One region of the Enemella evansiae genome, then DNA from elsewhere that is predicted to be linked to it. Evidence: predicted binding sites of a transcription regulator. Region 1 holds the regulator's gene; the other holds the start of a gene.
What was found. The regulator HrcA, encoded in region 1, represses chaperone genes, less so after heat shock. The targets are predictions, from matches to a motif close to TTGGCACTCGNNNNNNNCGAGTGCCAA.

Region 1 (7,532 bases):
CGACCACCTCGGCCTGCCGCACCGCAACCAGACCGACATCGCGAAGGCCTGGCAGCTGCTGCTGGGCAAGGTGAACTCGTGGTCCGACCTCGATCCCAAACTGCTCACCGAGGTGGAGAAGCTGATCGACTTCGTGACGCTTGATCACCAGGGCGGCTGAACGCTCATCGAGTAGGAGACCCGGCGGAGCTTGCGGAGCCGGGCTCCGTGTCGAGATGACTCGGCTTCATCTCGACACGCGACCCATTGCTCCGCAAGCTCCGCATGGGTCGCTACTCGATGAGCGGGGGGAGGTCAGTTGGGGCTGGGGATGCAGCGCGGGGCGGGACGCGGCTCCACCCGTACCGCCAGGGTGATGCTGGCCTGGCCGGCGCGACGCAGCGCGGCGGCGAGCATGATCCGCCAGCGGTTCGGTTCCGGCTCGGGTACCACCGGTGCGGTGGGCAGGGCCGAGGTGTTCTGACGCAGCGCCTGCTGCGTACCGGGGGTCGTCCACATCATCATGAGTTCCTCTCGTTCGCGGGGCCGGTGGTACGCCGGACCTTCACTTCGGTGGGCAGGATCACCTGCCGTGGTTGACGTTTCGGGTCGAGCAGCAGCTTGCCGACGAGCTCGCCGCGCTCGGTGATCGGCTGGGCCAGGGTGGTCAGGCCGGCGGGGCCGGCCGCGGGGATGTCGTCGAAGCCGACGATCGACAGCTCTCGTGGCACGTCGACCCCACGCTCGCGGGCGGCATCGAGGACGCCGAGTGCCATTACGTCGCTGACCCCGACGATCGCGGTCGGCCGGTTCCGCTGGTCCAGCACCCAGCCGCCCGCGCGGTAACCGGTGTCGTGGGCGTTCCAACCGGCGTCCACCAAGGTCACCTCGGCGCCGTCCAGGCCGGCGATCAGGCCGTGGATCCGGGCCCAGAAGTGCTCGGAAAGCCGGTCCACCGCGATCACCTCCACCGGGCCGGCGTGGTCGTGGAAGTCCAGCACGATCGCGACCCTGCGGTGCCCCAGTCGAGCCAGCTGCTCACCCATCATCCGTCCGCCGGCGAAGTCATCGAGGCCGATGTGATCGATTGCCGGATCGTCGCAAACCGAAGAGACGAAGGGAATCTCGCGCTGAGTGGCGATCTCCTGCACCTGCTGGGCCTGGCTCCGGGTCAGGCAGACATCGGCCAACCCGTCCACCGGCGTACGCCGCAGCACGTCGACGTCGACCTCACGGTCACCGGCCTTGAGCGGAATCAGCAGCAGCCCGGACCCGACGTCCTCGACGGCACCGCCGAGTCCGGCCAGGAACATGCTTGCGAACGGATCGGAGAAGGCGTGGGAAAGGCTGTGGTTGTAGAGCACTCCGAACGAGCCGGTACGCCCGCTGCGCAGGTTCCGCGCGGTCGGGTTCGGGCCGGGATAGCCGAGCCGCTTCGCGGTCTCGAAGACCCGCTCCCGCAACTCGACGGAGAGCTGGTCGGGCCGGTTGTAGGCGTTGGAGACCGTGGCGGGGGAGACCCCGACCTCGGCGGCCACCGACTTCAACGTCGCCTTCGGCATGACGACCACTCCCTCCCTGAAGACTGCTCTAAATCGATCTAGTAAAACGATACAGATGATCCGGGAGGGCCGCAACCCGAACAGCCACATTCCTCTCGACCCGGATGCGGCAGGCTGGGGGCATGGCGATGACGACCGACGCGATGCTGGACCTGATCAAGGAGACCGCTGAGCAGGTGATCCGGCCCCGCTGGCGCGCGCTCTCCTCCGGCGACATCGCCGAGAAGAACCCGGGCGACTTCGTCACCGTCGCCGACCAGGAGGCCGAGGTGCTGCTCACCGAGGCCCTGCTGAAGGCGTACCCGGAGGCCCTGGTCGTCGGCGAGGAGGCCACCGCCGCCGACCCGGCACTGGTCAACGGGCTCCGCGAGGCCGAGCACGCGTTCGTCGTCGATCCGGTCGACGGCACCCGCAACTTCGTCGAGGGCACCGCCGACTATGCGGTGATGATCGGTGAGGTACGCGCGGGTGAGATCGTCCGCGGCTGGATCTGGCAGCCCGAGCATGACGCGGCGTGGGTGGCCGAGCGCGGCGCCGGTACCTACCGCAACGGCGAGCGGGTGACCCGGCGCGCGCCCGATCCGGAGTTGCTGCACGCCGAGACCTCGATGCGCAGCCTGCGCCGCAGCGCCACCCCGCCGCAGATCGCCGAGCTCGCCTGGACCGCGTTCAGTTGCGGGATCGACTACCCGAAGCTCTGCGCCGGCGGTAACGACGTCCTCGTCTACCGCGCGATCAAGCCCTGGGACCACATCCCCGGCGCCCTTCTCGTCCGCGAACTCGGCGGCGTCGCCCGGCTGATCAACGGCCAGGACTACCAGGGACAGACCGAGGGCGGTCCACTGGTGGTCGGCGTCGACGAGCCCGCCTGGCAGGTCGGCGCCGAATGGGTCGCCGGCGCCCGGTGATCGACCGCTTCACCGGCCGGATCCTCGGCGCCGGCAGTACCAGCGGGCTGCGTCTGGTGATCGGTGACTGGGCATCGTCCCCGCTGGGCTCCTTCACCGATGTGATGGTGGCGACGCCCGAGGACCGGCGGCTGCTGCTCGCACCGACCAACGAGGTGGCCGACTACGTGTCGGATACCTATCGGTTCGACGAGGTGGTCGTCGTACCGGTGGAGTTGTCGGTGGCCGCCGATCGGTGGCGGCTGACGGCCGGCGACCTGGCCTGCCGGTTGCGGCTCGGCGGTCGCACCGCGGCGGGCAGGCTGTTGCACGCCGTGCCCGACGCGATCGAGCGGAGCCGTGGATTTGCCACGATCGCCGACCCGATCGCCCGGCGGATCTTTCCCGGTGTACGCACCAGGGGCAGCGCCGGCGGCGGGCGGCGCGAGTACTACGGCGCGCATGACCAGCATCGGGTGATCGAGTTGGCCGGTAGTTGGCGGGGCCGGCCACTGGGGGAGTTGGCACCGGTCGATCCGGCGCCGCGGTTCGGTTTCAGCTCCACTCCGGTCGAGCCGTGTCTGACCCGGGTGACGACGACGATCGTGCGCGGGGGTGGGGGCTAGGTCAGTGATCGCCGGCCAGCGGGAGGCGGGTGCGTACGCCGTCGGCGGCCAGTTCGGCGTACGCGGTGCGCACCCCGGCCTCGACGCGGGCCCAGTCGAAGGGCCACTCGCCCTCCGCCTCGGCCCGCTCCAGGCGTACGCCCGACCGCACCAACCGCTCCGCCTCGGGCGGCAGGGACGCCAGCGCGGCCAGCTGGCGCACCAGGAAGTCCAGATCGACCACCGCGCCGTGACCGGGCACGATCACCGTGTCCGGACGAACCATGCCGAGCACCATGTTCAGCACCTCCGGCCAACCGCGCGGGGAGGACCGCGGACCGAACCAGGGTGCCGGTTCCTCGACCAGATCGCCGGTGAACAGCACCCCGGCCGACGGCACGTTCACCAGCACATCGCCCTCGGTGTGCGCCGCGCCGAGATGCAGCAGCTCGACGACCACCCCGCCGAGGTCGATCGCCGCGGCCACCGAGAACAACCGCTCCGGCACCCGCAGCTCATCGACCGCCACTCCGAGCGACTCGGCCTCGACCAGGGTCTCGGCATCGGAGACCCGCTCGGCCAGCGACTCGTGCCCATAGGCGGTCACACCCTCGATGCCGGCCAGTCCGAACCAGTGATCCCGATCGGCATGGGTGATCACCACCCCGACCAGCGGCTTGTCGGTCACCTCGGCGACCTTCGCGGCCAGCGCCCGGCCCTGGGCTGGGGTCGAACCGGTGTCCACCAGCACCGCGCCGGTCTCCCCGGCGATCAGGCCGATCGTCACCGCATCGGGCTCGGCGACCAGTCGCCAGACGCCATTCGCCACCGGCTGCCACTCGCCCTCACTGTGGTTCATACGAGCTAGACTGGCACTCGCGCCGGATGAGTGCCAAACTCCGGTGTTCGGCGATCGGGCCAACAGGGACGCAGGAGGTGGATGATGCTCGACGAACGCAAGCTGCAGGTGTTGCGGGCCATCGTCACCGACTACGTGTCCAGCCGTGAACCGGTGGGTTCCAAGGCGCTGGTGGACCGCTACGACCTCGGGGTGTCGCCGGCGACGGTGCGCAACGACATGGCGGCGCTGGAGGACGAGGGCTACATCGCGCAGCCGCACACCAGTGCGGGCCGGATCCCGACCGACAAGGGCTACCGGCTCTTCGTCGACCGACTGGCCGGGCTCAAGCCGCTGTCGGCGGCCGAGCGGCGCGCCATCCAGACCTTCCTCTCCGGGGCGGCCGATGTGGACGAGATCGTCGCCCGCACGGTACGCCTGCTCGCCCAGATCACCCAGCAGGTCGCCATCGTGCAGTACCCGGTGCTGTCGGCGACCACGCTGCGGCATGTCGAGGTGGTCTCGCTGACCCCCGATCGGGTGCTGCTGATCGTGATCAACTCCGCCGGTCGGGTGGAGCAGCGCACCGTCGAGCTGCCCGGACACACCGAGGAGCAGCTGTCGGTGCTCAAGACCCGGCTCAACGAGGCCGTGCTCGGTCGTGCCCAGGCCGAGGCCGCCAACGAACTGAGCCGGTTGAGCAGCGCGGTCGGACCCGAGGACCAGGCGACCACCCAGGTCGCCATCGCCGCGGTGCTGGAGATCCTCGGCTCGGGCACCGCGACCCGGGTAATGGTCGGTGGGGTGCCCAACCTGACCCGGCTGGGCGACTTCAACAGCACCGTGCAGCCGGTGCTGGAGGCGCTCGAGGAACAGGTGGTGCTGTTGAAACTGCTGGATGAGAGTGTCAGCGCCGATGATGTGACCGTACGCATCGGCCGTGAGAACGACTACGCCCCGCTGCAGACCACCTCACTGGTGGCCTCGGCATACGGCAGCCATGACGATGTCTGGGCCTCCATGGGCATCGTCGGTCCGACCCGGATGGACTACCCCTCAACGATGGCGACGGTGCGTGCCGTGGCGCGCTACGTCGGTCGATTCCTCAGCGAAGGATGACAAGAAATTCCAACGATGACTGACTACTACGAGGTCCTCGGCGTCGCCCGCGACGCCTCCACCGACCAGATCAAGAAGGCCTATCGCCGGATGGCGATGCGCTATCACCCCGACGTCACCAGCGAGGACGGCGCGGCGGAGAAGTTCCGGCAGGTGCAGGAGGCCTACGACGTGCTCGCCGACGAGCGCAAGCGCAGCATCTACGACCGCGGTGGCGATCCGTCGGGGCGGGCGAGTGCGGGCTTCGGCGGCGCCGGTGGGTTCGGCGATTTCGGTGGTGCCGGCTTCGACTTCACCAATCTGGTCGATGCGATGTTCGGCCAGCAGGCCTCCCGCGGCCCGCGGTCGCGGGTACGCCGCGGCCAGGACGCGCTGATCCAGCTCGAGCTGGAACTGCACGAGGCGGCCTTCGGCGTCTCGCGGGCGATCTCGATGGAGACCGCCGTGCTCTGCCCGGTCTGCCAGGGCGCCGGCGCGGCCGAGGGCTCCAAGCCCGAACAGTGCCGCACCTGCCACGGCCGCGGCGATGTCACCCAGATCCAGCGATCCTTCCTCGGCGACATCCGGACCAGTCAGCCCTGCCCGACCTGCCGTGGCTACGGCACCGTGATTCCCAACCCCTGCGGCGAATGCGACGGCGAGGGGCGGATCCGCGCACCCCGCGAGATCACCGTGAAGATCCCGGCCGGCGTCGATTCCGGCAACCGGATCCATCTGGCCTCCCAGGGTGAGGTCGGCCCCGGCGGCGGGCCCGCCGGCGACCTCTACGTCGAGCTGATCGTCGCCGACCATCCGCTGTTCAAGCGCAACGGCGACGACCTGGAGATGGTCGCCAAGATCCCGATGACCGCCGCCGCGCTCGGCACCGAGCTGGACATCCAGACCCTGGAGGCCGACCAGCCCGACGCCGATCCGCAGGAGGCGACGGTACGCCTCAAGGTGCCGGCCGGTACCCAGTCCGGGACCCGGCTCACCATCGACGGCCGCGGCATCCCGCAGCTGCGTGGCCGGGGCCGCGGCGACCTGGGTGTCACCCTGCTGGTGCAGACCCCGACCAAGCTGACCGAGCAGCAGCGCGAGCTGTTGCGGAACCTTGCCGAGCTCCGGGAGGAGACCAAGGTCGAGGCCCAGGTGCACAAGCGCGAGAAGGGCCGCTTCGAGCGCTTCTGGGAAGCGCTGCGCTGAGGTGACCCGACCGCTCTTCCTGACCGACCTGGCCGACCCGCTGCCCACCCCGGGCAGCGGCGTACGCCTCGGTGGTGGCGAGGGGCGGCATGCGGCGGTGGTCAAGCGGATCACCGCCGGGGAGGAGATCCTGCTCGCCGACGGGTCCGGTCGCGGGTTGATCGGTGAGGTGACCGCCGCGGACAAGCAGGGTCTCGACGTGACCGTGCGCGAGCTGCTGGCCGTACCGCCGCCCGCGCGCCGGCTCACCGTGGCGCAGGCGTTGGCCAAGGGGGATCGCGGCGAGCTCGCGGTGGAGATGATGACCGAGGTGGGGGTCGCCGAAATCCTTGCCTGGCAGGCGTCCCGCTCGATCGTGAAGTGGACCGGGGAGCGCGGTGCCAAGTCGTTGCGCAAGTGGGCCAGCACCGCGCGCGAGGCCACCAAGCAGAGCCGCCGGCTCCGCGTACCCGCCGTCGCCGGCCCGCTCAGCACCAGACAGCTCACCACCCGCGTGCAGACCGCCGACCTGGCCCTGGTGCTGCACGAGAACGCGACCGAATCCCTTGCCCAGCAGCAGATCCCGGCTGCCGGTGAGATCCTGCTGGTGGTCGGCCCGGAGGGTGGGATCAGTCCCGAGGAGCTCGACGCCCTGACCGCCGCCGGGGCCCGGCCGGTGTCGATCAGCGACGGGGTGCTGCGCACCTCCACCGCCGGTGTGGTGGCCGCCGGGTACCTGGGACTGCCGGGGTGAGTTCATCTCGACACGCGGCTCCGGCTCCGCTCCGCGGAGCCGGAGCCGCTACTCGATGAACGTTGGATGGCCCACCGGATGAGCGCGGGCGACTATCCTCCTGGGGTGCCGTTCTCCTTCGAGGTCCGTGACCGCCTGCCCGATCGGCAGGGGCGTACCGGGATCATCCACACCCCGCACGGTGAGATCCAGACCCCCGCCTTCATCGCCGTCGGCACCCAGGCGACCGTGAAGGCGGTGCTGCCGGAGGCGATGCGTGACCTCGGTGCGCAGGCCGTGCTCGCCAACGCCTACCACCTCTATCTGCAGCCCGGTGCCGACATCGTCGACGAGGCCGGCGGGGTGGGGGCGTTCATGAACTGGCCCGGGCCGACCTTCACCGACTCCGGTGGCTTCCAGGTGATGAGCCTGGGCGTCGGCTTCAAGAAGGTGCTGTCGATGGACTCCAGCCGGGTCAGCGACGACGACGTGATCGCCGAGGGCAAGGAACGGCTCGCGCACGTCGATGACGACGGCGTCACCTTCAAGTCCCACCTGAACGGGGACCGGCACCGGTTCACCCCCGAGATCTCGATGCGGGTCCAGCACCAGCTCGGTGCGGACATCATCTTCGCCTTCGACGAG
Region 2 (7,532 bases), on a different contig from region 1:
CGTACGCCACCGGTGCGCAGCCGCGGCAGGTCGGTCTGCAGCGCGGGTTGGTCGACGGCGATGTCGCAGGCGTCGAAGTCGTAACGACAGTGCTTGCGCATCGCCCAGGGCAGATCGTTGTGTCCGTCGACGATGGGGATCGGGGTGGTCATGCGCCCGACTCTACTGTCAGTGCAGGATTTCCGAGCCGACTTTCTCCACCGCCCGGCCGTGCCGGCGCAGGGTGACCTTCTGCACCATCATCGTGGCCACTCCGGCGATCAGCAGCCCGGCGACATTGATGCCGAGCTGGAGCAGCGATCCGGTGATCTCGCTGACCACCCCGAGCGCCAGGGCCACCGCCAGGTTGCCGGCGGCGGGCACCGTGGTCACCGAGATGAACACCCCGACCAGGGCATTGGATTTCGCCGAGGTCATCGCCAGCGCACCGGCGGTACCGGCCAGGATCGCGACCACGAAGGACCACCAGTCGGGGTGCCAGATGAACGCCGTCAGCGGCCGCGGTCGCAGCAGATCCGCCGGTGTGATCGCCCCGGTCAGCCGGGCGACCAGCGCGACCGCCACCACGAGCACGATGCTGAGCGCGAATCCGCGCAGCAGGGTGACCGTGGCGCGGCCCGCCAGCTTCGGCCGGCCGAGCGCGATCCCGGCGCAGATGGCGGCCACCACGCCGTAGTCGGGGCCGACGACCATCGCGCCGACCACGATGATCGGCGCGTCGGTGAGCACGGCCACCGCGGCCAATGCGGTGGCCAGCACCAGGAAGGCGTAGAAGGACCAACTGGCTCGCGAGGAGCTCTCCGCCTGCTGCAGCACGACATCCCAGATGACCCCGTCGTCGGGCTCGCCATGGGCGTTGTGCTCCAGTTGGATCGCGGCCGCGAACGGCGTGGCGCTCGGTTCGCTGACGCAGATCCCGCCGACCTGGTCGAGGCCGAGGTCGTCCAGGCTGGCCAAGATGTCATCGGCGGCCTCGCGCGCCACATCGGCCTCGATCAGGTCGCCCGGCGGATCGACCGAGGCACCCGGTTGCACGGTGACATTGGTGGTGCGGCGGTCATCCACCAGGAGGTCGCGCACATCGGTGCTCAACTCGGCGGGCACCACGAGCCGCAGATGAACCAGCATGGGTCCATCGTGCCCGAAACGCGGCGGAGGCGGCCCCCGTTCGGGGACCGCCTCCGCGGTGTCGCTCGGCGGCGCGCCATCGGCGCGCCTCAGGCGTACGGACTCAGAAGCCCATGCCGCCCATCTCGTCGCCACCGGCCGGCATGGCCGGAGCCTTCTCCGGCTTGTCGGCGATGACGGCCTCGGTGGTGAGGAACAGGGCCGCGATCGAGGCCGCGTTCTGCAGCGCCGACCGGGTCACCTTGGCCGGGTCGATGATCCCGGCCTTCATCATGTCGACGTATTCGCCGGTGGCCGCGTTGAGGCCCTCGCCGGCGGGCAGCGAGCCCACCTTCTCGGCCACCACGCCGCCCTCGAGGCCGGCGTTCGCAGCGATCTGGCGCAGCGGAGCGGAGCAGGCCTCGATGACGATCTTGGCGCCGATCAGCTCGTCACCGTTCAGCTGGGCCAGGTCGAACTTCTTGGTCGCCTGCAGCAGGGCCACGCCACCGCCGGGCACGATGCCCTCCTCGACGGCCGCCTTGGCGTTGCGCACGGCGTCCTCGATGCGGTGCTTGCGCTCCTTGAGCTCCACCTCGGTGGCCGCACCGACCTTGATCACCGCAACGCCGCCGGCCAGCTTGGCCAGCCGCTCCTGCAGCTTCTCGCGGTCGTAGTCGGAGTCGCTGTTCTCGATCTCGTTGCGGATCTGCTTGACCCGCCCCTGGATCTCGTCGGCCTCGCCACCGCCGTCGACGATGGTGGTCTCGTCCTTGGTCACGCGGACCTGGCGGGCGGTGCCCAGCAGCTCCAGGGTGACGGCGTCGAGCTTCAGGCCCACGTCCTCGGAGATGACCTGGCCACCGGTGAGGATGGCGATGTCACCGAGCATGGCCTTGCGGCGGTCGCCGAAGCCCGGGGCCTTCACGGCGACGGACTTGAAGGTGCCGCGGATCTTGTTGACGATCAGGCCGGCCAGGGCCTCACCGTCGACGTCCTCGGCGATCACGACGAGCGGCTTGCCCGACTGCATGACCTTCTCCAGCACCGGCAGGAGATCCTTGAGGCTGGAGATCTTGGAGTTGGCGATCAGGATGTAGGGATCGTCGAGCACGGTCTCCATGCGCTCGGTGTCGGTCACGAAGTAGCCCGAGATGTAGCCCTTGTCGAAGCGCATGCCCTCGGTCAGCTCGAGGTCCAGCCCGAAGGTGTTGGACTCCTCGACGGTGATCACACCCTCCTTGCCGACCTTCTCCATCGCCTCGGCGATGATCTTGCCGACGGTCTCGTCAGCGGCGGAGATCGACGCGGTGGCAGCGATCTGCTGCTCGGTCTCGATGTCGGTGGCCATCCCCAGCAGCTCCTCGCTGATGGCGGCGGTGGCCTTCTCGATGCCCTTCTTCAGGCCCATCGGGTTGGCGCCGGCGGTGACGTTGCGCAGACCCTCGCGCACCATCGCCTGGGCCAGCACGGTCGCGGTGGTGGTGCCGTCGCCCGCGACGTCGTCGGTCTTCTTGGCGACTTCCTTGACCAGCTCGGCGCCGATCTTCTCGTACGGCTCCTCGAGCTCGATCTCCTTGGCGATCGACACGCCGTCGTTGGTGATCGTGGGGGCGCCCCACTTCTTCTCCAGCACGACGTTGCGGCCCTTGGGGCCGAGGGTCACCTTCACCGCGTCGGCGAGGACGTTCATGCCCCGCTCGAGACCGCGGCGAGCCTCGATGTTGAACTCAATCAGTTTTGCCATGTGTTCCGGGAGTCCTCCCGCATCGGGGGCGTACGCCCCATGGTTGTCTGTGATGCGCCAAGACGATGCCCGCGACGGACGACACCCGTGGGTGCCTCACCGGACTTGACGGTGGCACTCGGGCGTACCGAGTGCTAAGTCATGTTTAGCACTCTCACCGGTGGAGTGCAAACAATCCGGGCAGACGAAACCGGGCGATCCCGACGTCGGGTTCGTCGGGACCGCCCGGTGGGGTACGCCTGATTCAGACCGTGGCGGCCGGCCAGGTGCCCTGCATCGGGACGGTGGCGACCGCCGAGGTGAACTCGCGGGCCTGGCTGGCCAAGGAGTTCACCAGGTCGACGAAGACCTTGATGGTGGCGACGATCGCTGCGATCAGGCCGATGATCTCGGCCGCCCCGATCGCGGTACCGGCGGGCACCGCGGCCATCTTCCCGATGGCCAGCCCGAGGCCGACCGCGGCGAAGCTCATCGCCACCAGGAAGGTATAGGTGGCGGTGATGCCGGAGTCGCCCAGCTTGACCATCGAACCGCCGAAGGTGAGTACGCCACCCTTGGCTTCTCCGGCAGCGGCCTGCTGCTTGTCGGCGGCCTTGAAGAACGCCTCGGCGCCCGCACCCTGCCAGGATTCCTTCGACTTGAGCTGGCTCGGGTCCAGGGACTCGGCGAAGTCGGCGGTCCGCGGACCCATGCCGTCACGGATCTTCTCACCGATGCACTTGATGTACCACGGCGCCACCAGGCCCTGGAGCGCCTGCTGATAGATGTCATAGGCCTTGTTGACGGCTTCCTGCCCCTTGCGGCAGGCGGCAAGCACGTCGTCGAGCCAGGGGATCACGCCGAGCGTGATCTTGTTGGCCCAGTCGATCGCCGTCTGCACGGTGTTCATCACGCCGTTGAAGATCGTCTGCAGCACTTCGACCGCAGCGACCACACCGTCGACCATGACACCCAGCGGTCCGGTATCGCACTCCTTGGCGAGCACACCGTCCGTCGCCCCGCCGTCTTGGGATTCTGTTGCCATGTAGGTCATCTCAGGGCTCCGTCCTGGTCGCCTGCTGCTGGTTCTGCATCTCGGTCTGGTCGTACTGGGTCGCGGTCTGGGTCAGCTTCTCCGACATCCGGTCGAGCGCCTTCTCCGCGTCGGTATAGATGGTCACGCAGCGATCGATCGCCTCGCCGTACGGCCCGGCCGCGGCGAACCAGAGGCCCCAGGACGGGACACCGCTCTTGAGTGAGCCGAAGGTCTTGGCGATACCGGCCGCCCGATTGGCCCGGTCGGCGTAGGTCTTCGCGTCCTCCCGCATGTCCCCGGTGTTGAACTGCGTGTCCTCCTTGGGCCCTCCGGGTTCGTCCGGCGGGTTCGTCGGCGGGGTCGGTGTCGGGGGCGGAGTGGTCGGGGGCGGAGTGGTGGGGGGCGGCGTGGTCGGGGGCGTGTTGGTACCGGGGCCACCGCCCTGGTTGCCGCCACCGCCGCCCTGGTTGCCGCCACCGCCGCCCTGGTTGCCACCGCCACCACCGGTGTTGCCACCACCGCCGCCCGAGTCCTGCTCGTCCTCGGCGTCCTTGTCGTCCTTCTTGTCTTCCTCGTCCTCGGCCTTGTCCTCGTCGCCCTTGCCGTCGGAATCCGCGTCCTCGCCCTGGCCGGCATCCTTGCCGCCGTCGGGGTCCGGTTTGCGATCGGACAGGTCGACCTCGACCTGGCCGTCGGGGGTGATGACGAACCGGGTGCCGTCGAGCTGGGTGACGGTCACCTTGTCGCCGTCGGTCTGGACCTTGGTGCCGTCCTCGGTCATGAGTACGCCGTCGCCGTTCAGTTCGGAGACGTCGTCGCTCTCCGCACCCGGAGTGTCGTTGTTGCTGATGTCGGCATCGACGGTGACCGAGCCGTCGGCCTTCCGGGTGACCTGCACCCCGCCGTTGGTGGTGATCACGGTGTCCTGGCCTCGGGTGTCGACCACCCCACCGTCAGCGAGCACGCCGACCTCCTCATCGGCGAGCGTGGTGTCGGAACTGATGTCCTGGTGCTCCGGCGGCACCTCGACCACCGGATCCTGGCGTTCCTTGTGCGCCGGTGCCGGTGACAGGTTCACCGCCTGATCGCCGACCGCCTCGGTGCTCGTGCCGATCTCGGTCTCGGTGACCACCTGATCCTGCTGGAGCTGCTGTTCCTCGAGGACCGCGTCGTCGACGGGCGCCTGCTGGGCGTCCTCCGGCGCACTCAGCAGGTCCGACGCCGGGCCCGCCTCGTCCAGCGTGTCCGAGGCCGGCGGCTGCACCATCGGCGCATCGCCCTCCCCGGCGTACCCCGACCAGTAGTCGGTCTCGTTGCTCTCGGTCGTCATCTCCCCGCTCCGCTCACTGTCCGAAGTTGCTCAGTTGATGGCGCTGCTCGGCCGCCTGCTCGAGGATCTCGGCGAAGGCCGTGGTGATCGTGTTGCCGCTCAGCCCGCGTACCCAGTTGCGGTCCAGGCGTACCTCGACCGGAAAGCCCGACTCGTAGACGATCGACGCGCGCCGGGAGTTGTTGAAGTACTCCACCCGCGCGCCCTCGTTCGCCCGCCGCTCGAGATCCGCGGCGATCCGGTCGAACTGCGCCATCGCCTGGTTGAACTGCGCCAGCAGGGCGTCCTGATCCCCGCTCGCGACCGCCGCGTCGAAATAGCGGGTCCGCTCGGCGACCATCTCCTGCGCCTCGTCGCGGATCGCCGGAGTGATCTCGGGCTCCCCCGACTCCGCCACCTCGGGCTGGTCGGCGCCGCCGAAGGACTGCACCATCCCATCACTGATCGCTGCCTGCACCGCCTGCGCGAGCGCATCCGGTTCGACCTTCTCCTGCCACTTCGCCGCGACCGTGATCGCGGTCAGCCGCTGCTCGGCGTCCAGCGCGGCGGTCACCACACCGGCGGGGTCGTGCCCCTCACCGGGTTGGCTGACGACCTTCAGTTTCGCGGTCAACTGGTGCAGCTCGGCGAGCGATTGCTCCAGCTGCTGCATGGGATCCTGTGGGCTCATCTGGTCCTCCTTGCCACAACGGTGTCACCGGGCGGGGCCAGCGCGAGCACCCTGCGATACTCAGACCGTGAGCCGGGATACTCAAAAACTCCTCCCGCGCCCCCGCGGCGGCCTGCGCTGGCTGCTGAACTTCGTGAACCTGTCCACCCCGCTCGGGGTCGGTATCGCCCTGCTCGGCGGCGCGCGACCTCGGCCCGGACCGCAGGGGCTGCTGCTCGCCGAGGGTTACCGGCTCGGCTTCCCGATCGCCGGCGCGTTCACCGTCGGAAACGTGGTGATCACCGCCGGCGGCCTGGACCGGTTGCTCGCCGACGACGGTCGGATGCTGCGGCACGAGGCCCGGCATGCCTGGCAGTACGCGGTCTGCGGTGGCCTGCCCTTCCTGCCCCTGTACGCCGTGGCGGCGGCCTGGTCGGTGGTCAGCACCGGTGATGTGGCCAGCCAGAATCCGTTCGAACGCCTCGCCGGGTTGGCCGACGGCGGTTATCCCCGCCGGCCGAGCCGGTTCGCGATGAACCGTGGGGCCCTACGCTGAGCAACCGTGACCTCCGGATCCGAGATGCCCCCGATGCCCGATCCCAGGCGGCTGCTGGCGAAGCTGCAGGCCGATGTCCGCGGGTTCGAGGCCCGCGCCGAACGAACCAACCAGGCGCTGCGCCAGGCGAGCGTCGAGGTGCCCGGTGAGCAGGTGACGCTGCGGTTGCTCGGCAACCACCTGACCGGCATCGAGTTCCACCAGGCCGCGCTGCGGCTCACCCCGGCCCAGCTCACCGCCACCCTGGACGCGGCGCTGCGCCGCGGTGCGGGTCAGACCAACAAGAACGCCGAGGCGGTGGTCCGCGACGCCTTCGGCGACGAGGCGGCGGCCCGCGGGGTGGCCGCGGTCGCCCCCGAGGAGCGCCCGGTGGACGTGGACGCGGACGCGGGTGCGGGCGCTGCGGCGTACCGCTCCCCGCAGGCGGATGCGCCGATGACACCGGAACAGCAGGAGGACCTGCTGGACGACATCCTGAACCGGATGGACAGCGACGACGAACCGCTCGACCCGGCGGCGATCATGGCCGAGATCGGCTACGTCCCCTCGAGCGTGCCGCCGGATCAGCTGCAGGCCGACTTCGACGCCGAGATCGAGCGGATCAAGGCCAGCGCCACCCGCCTGCCGGAGCTGATGGAACGGGTCACCGGGACCGGCAGCGACGGTGCGGTCGAGGTCCGGGTGAACGCCGCCGGGGTGATCCTCGGCACCCGCTTCGGCGCCGGCTTCGACCGCGAGGGCACCACGGTGCTCGGCGAGCGCTTCACCGCCGCGTACGCCGCAGCGCGCAGCGACGCGCAGGCCCAGTTGCGCGACCAGCTCGATGACACCCTGGCCGGCAATCCCTTCCTGGACGAGCTCTGAGGCAACGACGAGCCGGAAGTTTCCACACCCGCTGACCGGGCGCGCGCGCCGGCCGGAATCTAGATTGGCCCCAACCCCGCAACCACAGGAGTCGACGTGACCGAGACCTTCAGCGTGCCGGAGATGCGGACGCATCACAGCAACCTGCAGGCAGTGGATTCCAGCACCCAGGACGTGGTCGGCCGGGCCCAGGACACCGGCATCGGCGACTGGAAGATGTATGGCATCTTCGCCAGCCCGATCGTCTGCCCGATCCTGATGCTC

Region 2: the regulator HrcA is predicted to act here: its motif matches at 2,966-2,992, upstream of groL (chaperonin GroEL).

The regions. Positions count from the first base shown of each region.
Region 1 is NZ_SNXA01000008.1:67,319-74,850, forward strand. It holds gene C8D81_RS00895 (DUF3097 domain-containing protein) at 1-160, shown strand, start outside; gene C8D81_RS00900 (hypothetical protein) at 295-501, opposite strand; gene C8D81_RS00905 (LacI family DNA-binding transcriptional regulator) at 501-1,541, opposite strand; gene C8D81_RS00910 (inositol monophosphatase family protein) at 1,664-2,449, shown strand; gene C8D81_RS00915 (hypothetical protein) at 2,428-3,054, shown strand; gene C8D81_RS00920 (MBL fold metallo-hydrolase) at 3,056-3,892, opposite strand; gene hrcA (heat-inducible transcriptional repressor HrcA) at 3,977-4,990, shown strand; gene dnaJ (molecular chaperone DnaJ) at 5,006-6,175, shown strand; gene C8D81_RS00935 (16S rRNA (uracil(1498)-N(3))-methyltransferase) at 6,177-6,908, shown strand; gene tgt (tRNA guanosine(34) transglycosylase Tgt) at 7,014-7,532, shown strand, end outside.
Region 2 is NZ_SNXA01000014.1:48,545-56,076, reverse strand. It holds gene C8D81_RS19220 (dipeptidase) at 1-152, opposite strand, end outside; gene C8D81_RS19215 (DUF389 domain-containing protein) at 169-1,128, opposite strand; gene groL (chaperonin GroEL) at 1,232-2,854, opposite strand; gene C8D81_RS19205 (hypothetical protein) at 3,099-3,878, opposite strand; gene C8D81_RS19200 (hypothetical protein) at 3,889-5,199, opposite strand; gene C8D81_RS19195 (hypothetical protein) at 5,213-5,869, opposite strand; gene C8D81_RS19190 (hypothetical protein) at 5,937-6,404, shown strand; gene C8D81_RS19185 (hypothetical protein) at 6,438-7,268, shown strand; gene C8D81_RS19180 (Rossmann-fold NAD(P)-binding domain-containing protein) at 7,365-7,532, shown strand, end outside.